2 regions of the Pseudomonas sp. GW821-FHT10B02 genome follow, and region 1 is predicted to be linked to the other one. Evidence: riboswitches for the same ligand, from Rfam matches in the RefSeq annotation. Region 1 holds a riboswitch; the other holds the start of a gene.
The links. A riboswitch is a leader RNA that binds a small molecule or an ion and turns the genes downstream of it on or off. The one in region 1 is predicted to bind thiamine pyrophosphate.
Positions count from the first base shown of each region.

Region 2: it holds a riboswitch for thiamine pyrophosphate, as region 1 does, so the genes downstream of both, AC07OF_RS10380 (TenA family protein) here and thiC (phosphomethylpyrimidine synthase ThiC) in region 1, are expected to answer to the same signal.

Region 1 is NZ_JBWKNR010000012.1:165,522-172,398, reverse strand. It holds gene AC07OF_RS18880 (LysR family transcriptional regulator) at 1-107, shown strand, start outside; gene waaA (lipid IV(A) 3-deoxy-D-manno-octulosonic acid transferase) at 122-1,390, shown strand; gene AC07OF_RS18870 (TolC family outer membrane protein) at 1,466-2,896, opposite strand; TPP riboswitch at 3,039-3,143, shown strand; gene thiC (phosphomethylpyrimidine synthase ThiC) at 3,302-5,191, shown strand; gene cytX (putative hydroxymethylpyrimidine transporter CytX) at 5,337-6,629, shown strand; gene AC07OF_RS18855 (RsiV family protein) at 6,598-6,877, opposite strand, start outside.
Region 2 is NZ_JBWKNR010000005.1:159,683-166,559, forward strand. It holds gene mnxG (manganese-oxidizing multicopper oxidase MnxG) at 1-2,904, opposite strand, end outside; gene AC07OF_RS10365 (lytic transglycosylase domain-containing protein) at 3,061-3,666, opposite strand; gene gspG (type II secretion system major pseudopilin GspG) at 3,844-4,266, shown strand; gene AC07OF_RS10375 (type II secretion system F family protein) at 4,282-5,469, shown strand; TPP riboswitch at 5,508-5,622, shown strand; gene AC07OF_RS10380 (TenA family protein) at 5,702-6,349, shown strand; gene AC07OF_RS10385 (TenA family protein) at 6,353-6,877, shown strand, end outside.

The sequences.
Region 1 (6,877 bases):
CGCCGGCATTGGTGGTAGAGCTGGTGTGGCGGCGTGACGAGCCACTGGGGCCTGCGGCACAGTGGTTGGCCGAGCGCTTCGCAGTGCACTTGCGAGCGATTGGCTAGTACACTTCGGCGCCATGAACAGAACACTCTATACCCTGCTGTTTCACCTGGGCCTGCCGCTGGTTGCGCTGCGCCTGTTCCTGCGTTCGCGCAAGGCGCCAGCCTACGCCAAGCGTATCGGCGAACGCTTCGCCATGAACCTGCCCGCCATGCGCAAGGGTGGTATCTGGGTGCATGCGGTGTCGGTAGGCGAAAGTATCGCCGCAGCGCCGATGATCCGTGCCCTGTTGCAGGCTTATCCACAGCTGCCGATCACGATTACCTGCATGACGCCGACCGGCTCCGAGCGGGTACGGGCGATGTTTGCCGATGAGCCGCGCATTCAGCATTGCTACCTGCCCTATGACCTGCCGTGGGCGGCTGGGCGCTTTCTCGATCATGTCCAGCCGAAGCTGGCGGTGATCATTGAAACCGAGTTGTGGCCCAACCATATTCATCAGTGCGCCAAGCGCGGTATTGCCGTGGCGCTGGCCAATGCGCGTTTGTCCGAGCGTTCGGCGCGTGGCTATGCACGCTTCGCCGGGCTGACCCGGCCGATGCTGGCCGAGATGAGCCTGATCGCGGTGCAGACCGAGGCCGAAGCTGAGCGCTTTCGCCAGCTGGGCGCGCGGGCTGAATGTGTGCAGGTCACCGGTTCGATCAAGTTCGACCTGCGTATCGACGAGCAGCTGTTGCCGCGTGCTCGGGCCTTGCGTGAGCAGTGGCAGGCCACTGAACGCCCGGTGTGGATTGCCGCCAGCACCCATGAGGGCGAGGACGAAGTGATTCTCGCCGCGCATCGCCAGTTGCTGGAGCACCATGCCGATGCCTTGCTGATCCTGGTGCCACGGCACCCGGAGCGCTTCAACAGCGTGTTTGAGTTGTGCGCGGCACAGTTCCCGACGGTCCGCCGCTCCAGTGCCGCTGCGGTGGCCGCGGATAGTGCAGTGCTGCTCGGCGACACCATGGGCGAACTGCTGTTTCTTTATGCCTTGGCGGATATTGCCTTTGTCGGTGGCAGCCTGGTACCCAATGGCGGGCACAACCTGCTGGAGCCGGCGGCCTTGTCATTGCCGGTGATTAGCGGTCCGCACCTGTTCAACTTCCTGGAGATCGCGGCGATGCTGCGCGACGCTGGCGCTTTGCAGGAGGTGGATGATGCCCAGGGGCTGGCGGCCGAGATCCGGCGGCTGATCGAGTTGCCGCAGGATGCGCGGCGCATGGGCGAGGCGGGGCGGGCGGTAATGAAAGCCAACCAGGGCGCGTTGCAGCGCTTGCTGGATGGCTTGGGACGGTTGCTCTGAAGCTTTCGCGGGGCAAGCCCGCTCCCACCGAGCAGTGTTGAATCCGGTGGGAGCGGGCTTGCCCCGCGATGCTGTTTAAGGCCGGGCGTCGAAGTTAGCCTTGGCCAATGCCGCCAGATCAGGTGGCAGGAAATCCTTGTCCGGGTTGTAGTCCGGCTTCAGGTAGCGGCTCAGGTCGGTCAGGTCCTGCGGGCTCAAGGTGCCCGCCGCCTGCTTCAGGCGCAGGTTGTCGAGGATGTAGTCGTAGCGGGTGTTGTTGTAGTCACGCACCGAGGTGTACAGCTGGCGCTGGGCATCGAGCACGTCGACGATGTTGCGGGTACCGACCTGGTAACCGATCTCGGTGGCTTCCAGAGCGCTCTGGTTGGAGATGATCGACTGCTTGCGTGCCTGCACCTGCTCCACGTCGGTATTGACCGCACGGTGCAGGTTGCGGGTGTTTTCCACCACCTGGCGACGCAGGCTTTCACGCTGCTGTTCGCTCTGGCTCAGGCGCTGATAGGCCTCGCGCACTTGCGAGCTGGTCAGGCCGCCGCTGTAGATCGGAATGTTCAGCTGCAGGCCAACGCTGGTCTGTTCGACGTCGCCGCTGATGGTCCCGCCGAGGTTGGGGTTGGTGAAACCGAGGTTGTCGTTGTCGCCTTTCTGGTACTGCGCTACCGCATCCAGGGTTGGCGCGTGCCCGGCCTTGCGCTGGCGCAGGGTTTCTTCGGCGGCGGTGACGGCGTAGTTGGTCGCTTGCAGATTGAGGTTCTGCTTACCGGCGGTTTCGACCCAGGACGTGGCGTCATTCGGCACCGGGACCTGCACCGGCAGGGTGTGGCGGATGCCCTGGATCGCGTCGTAGTTGCGGTTGGTCAGGGTGATCAGTGCTTCGAACGCGTCATCGACCTGGCGTTGCGCGACGATCCGGTTGGCCCGGGCCGTGTCGTAACTGGCCTGGGACTGCAGGACGTCGGTCTTGTCCGAAAGGCCGACATCGAAACGTTCATTGGACTGGTCCAGCTGACGCTTGAAAGCGGCTTCTTCGGCTTTGGTCGAGGCCAGGTTGTCCTGGGCGCGCAGCACCGCGAAATAGTTCTCGGCAGTTTGCAGGATCAGGTTCTGCTCAGTGGCCGACAGCTCCAGCGCCGCCTGTTCGTTGACCGCTTCGGCAGCCTGCAACTGGAACCAGCGATCGGCACGGAACACCGGCTGGGCCAGGGTTGCCGACCATGAGTTGCCGCTGCGGTTGGAGGTGATCGATGGATCATCGAGCTTGGTCCGGGTGCTCTGCATTTCGGCACCGGCCGAAAGGTTTGGCAGCAGGCCGGCACGGGCCTGAGGTACCACTTCCTTTTGCGCGCCGTAGTTGGCGCGGGCTGCGGCGAGGTCGGCGTTGTTGTCCACAGCCTCCTGGTAGACGCTGACCAGATCGGTTTTCGCTGACAAGGGCGCGTCTGCTGCCCAGGCCATTCCGTTGATAGCACAAGACACGGCAAGGGCCAGTGAAAGTTTGCGCAGCATAGGGCGATCCTTGAACGATTGAGTCTTTCTGAACCGGTGAGTGTAGATGCGCGGGCACTTTGCAACAATCTGCCAATTACACCATTTATCGTCACCGTGTTTGTACTGTTGGCTTTGCAGCGGCGTCCAGTCTAGACTGGACGCGTTCTTGTCGGGGTGCCTTGCGTTGAGGCTGAGATCGGATAATCCGGATCCCGTTGAACCTGATCAGGTTAGCGCCTGCGTAGGGAACAAGATTTCTCGCTTTCCCGGCGAGTCTCTTGTGTCAGGTCCGGGAATGTCGAGCCAGCCGTAAATAGCTGCAGGCATCCCCGCACATCTGGCACAGCACCGCTCCTGGTGCGTCCGTGCCTTTCAGGTTCTCCCCGACATTCCACTGCTAGGAAGCCGTCTGGAGAGCCTGTGATGAGTAAACAAGAAAAATACCTGACCAATCTGAGTGAGTCGGCCCAGGTCGATCAGCAGTCCGTACAGCCGTTCACCCGTTCGCGCAAAATCTATGTCGAAGGCTCGCGCCCGGACATCCGCGTGCCGATGCGTGAAATCAGCCTGGACGACACCCCGACCGATTTCGGCGGTGAAGCCAACGCGCCGGTGCTGGTCTACGACACTTCCGGCCCCTACACCGACCCCAATGTCGTCATCGACGTGCGCAAAGGCCTGAGCGATGTGCGTTCGGCCTGGATCGACGCCCGTGGTGACACCGAGCGCCTGCCCGGGTTGTCGTCGGACTTTGGCCAGCAGCGTCTGGCGGATGCCGAGCTGACCAAGCTGCGTTTTGCCCATGTGCGCAATCCGCGCCGGGCCAAGGCCGGCGCCAACGTCAGCCAGATGCACTACGCGCGCCAGGGCATCATCACCGCCGAGATGGAATACGTCGCCATCCGCGAGAACATGAAGCTGCAAGAAGCCCGCGCCGCCGGCCTGCTCGACCAGCAGCACCCGGGCCACAGCTTCGGTGCCAGCATCCCCAAGGAAATCACCGCCGAGTTCGTCCGTGAGGAGATCGCCCGTGGTCGCGCGATCATTCCGGCCAACATCAACCACGTTGAACTGGAGCCGATGATCATCGGCCGCAACTTCCTGGTGAAGATCAACGGCAACATCGGTAACAGTGCGCTGGGCTCTTCGATCGAAGAAGAAGTGGCCAAGCTGACCTGGGGTATCCGTTGGGGGTCGGACACGGTCATGGACTTGTCCACCGGCAAGCACATCCACGAAACCCGCGAGTGGATCATCCGCAACTCGCCCGTGCCGATCGGTACCGTGCCAATCTACCAGGCCCTGGAAAAGGTCAATGGCGTCGCCGAAGACCTGACCTGGGAGCTGTTCCGCGACACCCTGATCGAGCAGGCCGAGCAGGGCGTGGACTACTTCACCATTCACGCCGGCGTGCTGTTGCGCTATGTGCCGCTGACCGCCAAGCGCGTTACCGGCATCGTCAGCCGTGGCGGTTCGATCATGGCCAAGTGGTGCCTGGCGCATCACAAAGAGAACTTCCTCTACACCCATTTCGACGAAATCTGCGAAATCATGAAGGCCTACGACGTCAGCTTCTCGCTGGGCGACGGCCTGCGTCCGGGTTCGATTGCCGATGCCAACGATGCGGCGCAATTCGGCGAACTGGAGACCCTTGGCGAGCTGACCAAGATCGCCTGGAAACACGATGTCCAGTGCATGATCGAAGGCCCGGGCCACGTGCCGATGCAGTTGATCAAGGAGAACATGGACAAGCAGCTGGAATGCTGTGACGAAGCACCGTTCTACACCCTCGGCCCACTGACCACCGACATCGCGCCAGGTTACGACCACATCACCTCCGGTATCGGCGCGGCGATGATCGGCTGGTTCGGTTGCGCCATGCTCTGCTACGTGACACCCAAGGAACACCTGGGCCTGCCGAACAAGGATGACGTCAAGACCGGGATCATCACCTACAAGATCGCCGCCCACGCCGCCGACCTTGCCAAGGGGCATCCGGGCGCGCAGATCCGTGACAATGCCTTGTCCAAGGCGCGTTTCGAGTTCCGTTGGGAAGACCAGTTCAACCTTGGCCTGGATCCGGATACCGCGCGTTCGTTCCATGATGAGACCCTGCCCAAGGATTCGGCCAAGGTCGCGCACTTCTGCTCGATGTGCGGGCCGAAGTTCTGCTCGATGAAAATTACCCAGGAAGTGCGTGAGTACGCCGCCAACCAGCGCATTGATGCGGTGGATGTGGCGGTCGAGGACGGCATGCGCGAGCAGGCCGAGCGGTTCCGCCAGGAAGGCAGCCAGTTGTACAAGAAGGTCTGATCGGCCTGTTCAGGCGGTGTGCCGTGCACACCGCGTCGCCGGCAAGGCCGGCTCCCACAGGGGACTGCATACAGACTCTTGTGGGAGCTGGCCTTGCCAGCGATAGGGCCCGAACAACAATTTTCTCCCTGTCGAGATCACCCTTGTGAGCACACCCAGTCAGTTCTCCCCCGATCACCCGGTAACCGCCGGGCAACGCGTCCTCAGCGGTCGCGACCTCTGTTCCCTATGGTTCTCCCTGGGCATCGGCCTGATGGTCCTGCAGACCGGCGCCTTGCTTGGCCCTGGCCTAGGCCTGGCCAATGCGGTGCTGGCGATCATCATCGGTACCAGCGTGGGGGTCTTGCTGCTGGCGGCCGTTGGCGTCATCGGCAGCGATACCGGCCTGTCGTCCATGGCGGCGCTGCGGCGCAGTCTCGGTCGCGAAGGCGCCCGCCTGCCAGCGCTGCTCAACCTGCTGCAGCTGATCGGCTGGGGCTCGTTCGAAATCATCGTCATGCGTGATGCCGCCAGTCTGCTCGGTGCCCGCGCCTTCGGCGAAGGCAGTGCGCTGACCAACCCCTTGCTGTGGACCTTGTGCTTCGGCGCCCTGGCAACCCTGCTGGCGGTCAGCGGGCCGTTGACTTTCGTGCGCAAGATTCTGCGCAAATGGGGCATCTGGTTGTTGCTCGGTGCCTGCCTGTGGCTGACCTGGAACCTGTTTGCCAAGGCTGATCTCGCCGCCCTCTGGGCACGTGCCGGTGATGGTTCGATGTCGCTGGCGGTGGGTATCGACATCGCCATTGCCATGCCGTTGTCGTGGCTGCCGTTGATTGCCGACTATTCCCGCTTCAGCCGCCATGGCAGCCGGGTGTTTTTTGGTACGGCGCTGGGCTATTTCGTCGGCAACGTGTGGATGATGAGTCTGGGCGTGGCCTATACCCTGGCCTTCGCGCCGGCGGGCGAGGTCAATACCTTGCTGTTGGCGCTGGCCGGTGCCGGTATCGGAATTCCCTTGCTGCTGATTCTGCTCGATGAATCGGAAAAGGCCTTCGCCGACATCCATTCGGCGGCGGTATCAACTGGCCTGCTGATTCGCTTGAAGGTCGAGCATCTGGCATTGGCCATCGGTGTGCTGTGCACCTTGATCGCCTGCTTCGCGCCGCTGGCGCAGTACCAGAACTTCCTGCTGCTGATCGGCTCGGTGTTCGCCCCGCTGTTCGGCGTGGTGCTGGTCGATCATTTCGTCGTGCGTCGCCGTCGCAGTGACGCCAGTCCGATCCAGAGCCTGCACTGGCGCGCTCTGATCGCCTGGGCCTGCGGCGTCGCCACCTACCATCTGCTGGCGCATTACGCTGCCGATCTCGGCTCGACCCTGCCCGCCTTGCTGCTGGCAGGGTGCGTGTACTGGGCGGCAGCGCCGTCGGTCAGCCGCGACCCGGAAACAACTCCGGCTTGATCACACCGTTCAGGCGCGGGTAGGGGATCTTCAGTTCGATGTGGCCCATGGAATACGGGGCGATGGCATACACTTCGTACTTGAGCACTACCGCGCCGTAGGTCAGGGCGATATGCGGGGTCTGGCGGAACGGCCAGGTTTTGACGAACTCGGCGTCCTTGTCCATGCCGGTGCTGATCAGCCAGGCCCGGTGGGCTTCCTCGGCGGTCTTCCAGAACGTCGCTTCCTGGCCCGGCACCAGCATGTCC
Region 2 (6,877 bases), on a different contig from region 1:
ATCCGCCGCAGTCAGGTCCCATTTTGGCAGGTGGATATGCTGGCCGATCACATCGGTCGGCGTGCGCACCTGATAGTCATCCATCTCGTAGAACGATGGAATCAGGTTGGTGTGCTGGTACATCACACAGTCAAAGGTGTTCATGCGCATCACCAGTGGCTCTGGTGGGCGCTGCTTGTTGATCACCGGCCAGGCGTCTTCCCAGAGGGCAATGATGCGCGCCTGCGGGAAGTGGTAGCCGACCTTGTTGTAGACCGCGTCGAACTGGATGTTGGCGCCCTTGTAGATCCGTGGGCGGTCGGCGGTAAAGGTCGAGGAGCCGGTGAAGCTCATGCCATCGAGGCGCTCGCCGCTGTTGAACTCGCCGACGCCGGCGGCCAGGGTCAGGCGCTTGGCACGGTCATCCATGCACGGTTCGAAGAACGGCGCGCCGGCAGTAGGCGCCGCGCCATTGGTGCGGAAGTTGCGCGCCACGGTCTGGTTGCCCGGCAATACCGCGTAGCTGGGGTGTTCGAGCTTGGAATGGAAGCTCATCGCGGCCTGTTCGACATCGGTGCCCTCTTCCGGCAGGAACACCGCTTTGGCCTTGGTGATCTGCTTGGTGAAGTCCAGCGCGGTGGTGGTCACGTCAGCTTCACCACCGGCCGAGATACCGTCCAGGGCATGGCGTGGCAAGCCGCCGTCCCAACCGCCGACCTGGGCCGGATCAAGGTTGGCCCACAGGGCCTTGCCGGTTTTTTTCAGCTCTCGTGCCTTGTCCGGGTCGAGCATATCCAGCGGCGGGGTCGGCGGACGTTGGCCCACGGTGCTTTCAATGCCGCCAATCCAGAACGGATAGCCGGGGTTTTTCAGGCTGCCATCGAGGTTACGGTTGGCGTCGGTACGGTCAACCAATGCCACCGAACCGACCGCCCGAGGTGCAGCATCAGGCTGGCCGGAATCGTCATCGCCTTCCTCCTCGTCGTCATCATCGTTTGCAGCGACCAGGGTTTCGGCCAGTTTCGGAATCACCGCAACTTTACCGGGCATCGGCGCCATGGCCTTGCCTGGCAGCGGCACAATCGCCGGAATCGGCGTGCCGGCGATGATTTCGCCGTCTGGCAAGGCACGAGCGCCAGCGGCGGGTTTGCCGCTACGCAGGGCATACGGCTCGGTGTGATAACCGTCCGCGCCCTGGTTGGAGACTTCAAGCCGGGTGCCCTCTTCGAACACGTCATGCACCCGCCACATGCTCCACATACCCTGGGCGAAGTGCGGATAGAAGTGGCAGTGATAGATCGCATCGCCCGCTACGCGGTTGCGGTTGCCCGAGCCGCCGTTGGCGATTTCATAGGTGTAACCGACGCCTGGGCCAATGCCCTGGGCATCGACATAGTCGGAGTTGTCGTCGTTGGGGTTGAACAGCCACTGGTGCCCGTGCAGGTGGAAGATGTGCTGTTCATGACCATTGTGGGTATTGCGGAATTTGACGAAGTCACCGATGTAGCTGTGGTTGACGTTGGCAGGTTCCGCCGGGAACAGCGCCATGCTGGCCTTGACCCCGACCTGGTCGGCGCTCGGCGTTTGCCCTGGGCGAATATTCTCCAGGCCGACGTTGGCTGGCACGTCCACCAGCATGGCCACGTCGCCCACCGTGTGCGAACTGAGGAAAAACTCTTCGTAGGCGCACGACAGGCAGTCGTGCATCGGGCCCACGCCCAGGCGGTTGGCCACCACTTCAGCGCCCATACCACCAGAACCGTAGTTGATCATGAACGAGTCGCGGGTCGGCTCCAGCACATGCCCCATTACCGGGTCAGCCCAATAACCGGGGAACGCCTGGGTGGCGGCGGCCTCATCGGTGAACTGCGCGGCAAAGTCGCGGAACGGCTCCAGGCGATTGGGTATCGCCGGGTTGCGTTTGCCGATGCTTTCCAGCGGGTAAGTCGAGGGCGGGAAACTGCCATCGGCATTCGGGCCCATGACCACGGCGTCGGTTTCGCTGTTGATGATCTCGTTGCCATCGACCATGGCAATGATCGGCGAACCGGCCTTGCCTTCGCGGATCCAGGGTTCGCGCTGTGGATAGCGCGCCTGGTAATCGACGACCGGCTGACCGGTCGGTGCACGGCCGGTGGTGGCCAGGCGCATCTCTTCTTCGGTCAGGGTGTTGCGGTAGGTGCGGGCATATTTCGGCAGCACCACCACCTGGCCAAACAAGCCGTTGGCGACGTTGCCGGCACCGCCCTGACCACCGAAAGTGGCGCCCTGGCTGGTGGCGGCGAACGCGCCTTCGCGCTCGGCGTACAAGGTGTAGCTGCGGGTGCCGCCGGGAGCGATCAGAAAGTTGCCGTTACGGCCGGTGTTGGCGGCAATGTCGCCGATGCTGTTGACCGCCTGCATGCCATTGACCTGAAAACCGACATGGCGGTCGGTGACCTGGTCATCGACCACGAAACCGTGCTCGCCACCGGCTTCATTACCTTCGGCGCCTTCGTTCTCCTCGGCCTCATTCTCCTCGCCTTCGATTTCTTCTTCATGATCGATACCGTGCTTGTTCGGGTTGGCCTGGTAGGCCAGCAGGTTCTGCAGGTTCACGGTAAGACAGTCACCGGCCGCTACCCGCAGCACGATCGGCCGCGGCCGCTTGTCCGGGCGCAGGGTGACCTTGCCCGGCACCGCGGCGCCGCCGTTGTCCAGCGACACCTGATTAACGTCGACCACATCACGGCGCAGGGCAAACATCATGCCGTTGGCATTTTGCGCACCGAGGCGGTTGAACATCAGTGGCTGATCGAGCGCCACCACGTTGGCCACCAGATTGCGCTCGCAGCGCACGGCGGCTTCGCTGACGGTGTGCCAGCCAAAGGTGGCGGCGGTGATCAGCAGTGAAGTCAGGACTGAGCCTTTGATCGGAGTCATCATGGCGTGCCTCGGGTGGTGCAAGTGGACTCTGGAGAGGCTTGAGCAAGCCTCGTGCCATTGTTTTTTATTGTTGTTTTTCAGTCACTTAAACTACTGAATGAATCTCAATTGGGGGTTATCCCCCGCTATTCCCCACTATTCGGGGGTGCCACAGGTTCACAACGGCGCGTCGATGGCCAGGCCCTGCAAGCGCCGGTACTGACGCAGCACTTTCGGCACATAACGCTGGGTCTCGGCATAAGGCGGCACCACCCGCCCACGACGCATCACCGCATCAGGGCCAGCGTTATAGGCGGCCACAGCGAGGGTGATGTCGTTATCGAAGAGGTTCAGCATGCGTTTGAGGTAGCGTGCCCCACCCTGCAGGTTCGAGGCCGGGTCCAGCGAATTCTTCACCCCTAATTCCCGCGCGGTGTCAGGCATCAGTTGCATCAGCCCGACCGCGCCACTGGGCGAGCGTGCATTGGGGTTGTAGCGCGACTCGGCCTGGATCACCGCATGCAGCAGTGCCGCCGGCAAGTCGTTGGCCTCGGCCGCTGCCGCCACCAGCTCGGCATAGGGCATACCGGTGATCAGTTGCGCCTGGCCGCTGCCGGCCAGGCTCGCCCCGGGTTCACTGATCACCCGTTCATAGGTGCGACCCGGTCGGTGAACGTTGGACAGCACGTAGCTGCCGTCGGTCTTGATGGAGATATACACATCGGCCTGGACCTGGTGGGTCCACGCCAGCCATACAAAGAGTCCTGCTGTGAGCCAGTGCATCGTCACGCCCTCCCCGTTGCGTTCCCCGAAAAGTGGGGGATATGCCCCGATTGCCGAGGCTTTTATCCACTGACGCAAGCACTGTGCCGCCTTGCCGGCCCCGTGGCGCAAAGGCTCGGCGCAGACGCGCACGGCAATTGCATAAGCCCTTGCAGGCGCACAACGGAGGGCCTTGTCATGAACAAAAAAAAGTACGCGCAACAAGGGTTCACCCTGCTCGAACTGCTGGTGGTGTTGGTGGTACTGGGTCTGCTTGCCGGCATCGTCGCCCCCAAGTACTTCAGTCAGTTGGGACGCTCGGAGGCCAAGGTGGCCAGGGCGCAGATTGAAGGCTTGAGCAAGGCGCTGGACCTGTATCGCCTGGAAGTGGGGCATTACCCCAATTCCGAGCAAGGCCTGCAGGCGCTGGTCATCGCGCCCAGCGACGAGAGCCGCTGGTCTGGCCCTTACCTGCAGAAAAAAGTCCCTCAGGACCCTTGGGGGCGCAATTACATCTACCGCCAACCCGGTGAAAACGGCGAGTACGATCTGCTCTCCATGGGCAAGGACGGCCAGCCTGGCGGCGACGGCGAGAACGCCGAGATCACCAGCTGGCAGTAAGCGGAGGATCGACACATGCGCTACGAGCTCAAGGCATTGGGCAAATCCGGCGTGGTCCTGCTCACGCTGGACGCCCAGGACGCCGGCCAGGCCCGCCTGCAGGCCGAGCAACAAGGCTTGCGGGTGGTCAGCGTGCGTAACTGCGAGCGCTTTACGAAGTTGCGTTGGCGCCGCGCAGAAACCTTCGACCTGGTGCTGTTCAGCCAGGAGCTGACCACCCTGCTCAATGCCGGCCTGCCGCTGATTGACGCGCTGGAAAGCCTGGCGGAAAAAGAGTCGGCGCCACAGGCGCGCAAGACCCTCGGCGAGTTGGTGCGCCTGCTCTATGAAGGCAAATCCTTCTCCCAGGCTTTGGGGCAATTACCCAGCGTGTTCCCGGCGCTGTACATCGCCCTGGTGCAGTCGAGCGAGAAGACCGGCGCGCTGGGCGATGCCCTGGGGCGCTACGTCGCTTATCGCAAGCGCATGGACGAAGTGCGGCAAAAGATTGTCAGCGCCTCGATCTATCCATTGCTGCTGTTGCTGGTCGGCGGTGGCGTGGTGCTGTTTCTGCTCGGCTATGTGGTGCCGCGCTTCAGCCTGGTATTCGAAGGCCTGGGCACCGAACTGCCGTGGCTGTCGCGCTGGCTGATGCAGGCCGGGATGTTCCTGCATGCCCACCAGGCTCCGCTGGGCCTGGGCTTTCTTGGCGTGATGGTGGGCTCGTTTGTACTGCGCCGTGATCCCCGGGTGCGGCGCTGGCTGAACCGCCAGATGGAGCGCCTGCCTGCCCTGCACCGGCGCCTGGTGATGTATGAACTGGCGCGTTTCTACCGCTCGCTGGGGATCCTGCTGCAAGGCGGCATCCCGATTCTCACCGCCATGGAAATGGCCCGCGGCCTGCTCGGTGTCGCGGCCAAGCAACGCCTGGAACATGCCTGTGAGCGGGTGCGCGAAGGCCTGTCATTGTCGGCGGCGCTGGAGGCCGGGCAACTGGTGACGCCGGTGTCCCTGCGCTTGCTGCGGGCTGGCGAGCAATCGGGCAATCTCGGGCAGATGATGGAGCGCAGCGCCGACTTCTACGACGAAGAAATCAGCCGCTGGATCGAGTGGTTCGTGCGTCTGTTCGAACCCTTGCTGATGACCTTCATCGGCCTGTTGATCGGCTTGATCGTGATCCTGATGTACATGCCAATCTTCGAGCTGGCCTCCAGCATTCACTAGCAGCCAACGTGACAATCCTGCCCGCTTGCTGTATAGATTCGGCCACCAAGGGGAGCCCGGCAACGGGCTGAGAAACCGCTGACAGCTGCAGCGCGGTGACCCTTCGAACCTGATCCGGATCATGCCGGCGAAGGGATGGGGATTGCCAACCTGCCTTTTTGCCGGTCTCACTGCGAGGCCGCCCATGTCAGCTTTACCCGGTCTCGCTGTCGCCAGCTTTGAGGACAGCCCAATGACCGAACGCTTCACCGATACCCTTCGCCGCCAGAGCGAGCCGAGCTGGACGCAATCGATCGAGCACCGTTTCGTTAACGAACTGCTCGACGGCACCCTCGACGATGCGGTGCTGATCAATTACCTGATCCAGGACCACCGCTTCATTGACGCCTTCCTGACCTTGCTCGGCGCGGCCATCGCCACTGCCGACACCTTCGAGGCGCGCATCCGCCTGGGGCGCTTCACCGGGGTGATTTCGGGTGAGGAGAACACCTACTTCTTGCGCGCCTTCGAGGCACTCGGGGTCACTGAGGCGCAACGTCTTGAGGCAGCCGATTCGGTGCCGACCGCGGGCTTCAAGGCGATCATGCGCGAGGCGGCGGCCACCCGTTCCTATGCCGCGGCACTGGCGGTGCTGAACGTTGCCGAAGGCATGTATCTGGATTGGGCCCTGCGCGCGCCAAAGCAACTGCCTCCGCGTTTCGAACATGCCGAGTGGATCACCCTGCACGACAATCCGGACTTCCAGAGCTTCGTGGCGTTTCTGCGTGCGGAACTGGACCGGGTGGGGCCGGCGCAAGCGCAGATCAGTACCGATTTCTTCCTGCGCGCCGTTGCGCTGGAGCACGCCTTTTTCGACGCTGCTTACGATATCAAGGGATAAGCCATGGACATCTTTGACCGCCTGAAACAGGCCGCCGCTGCCGACTGGAACAGTTACGTCGACCACGACTTCGTCCGTCAGATGGGCGCGGGCACCCTCGCCCAGCCGGCGTTTCGCAAATACCTGGTGCAGGATTATCTGTTCCTGATCCAGTTCGCCCGTTCCTGGGCGCTGGCCGCCTACAAGAGCCGCACGCTGGACGATATCCGCGCGGCGCAGGCGGGGTTGGCGGCGATTCTCGATGAGACCGAGCTGCATGTGCGTTTGTGCCAGCGTTGGGGGTTGGCGCCTGAGGACCTGGCCGCGACGCCTGAGCATCAGGCGACGGTTGCCTATACGCGCTTTGTGCTGGACTGCGGGGCGGCTGGGGATCTGCTGGATCTGCATGTGGCGTTGGCGCCCTGTGTGATCGGGTATGCCGAGATTGGGCGGAATCTGACGCCGCAAGGGGTCGATGCGCTGGGGGATCATCCGTATCGGGACTGGATTGCCGAGTATGCCGGGGCTGGGTATCAGGGTGTTGCCAGG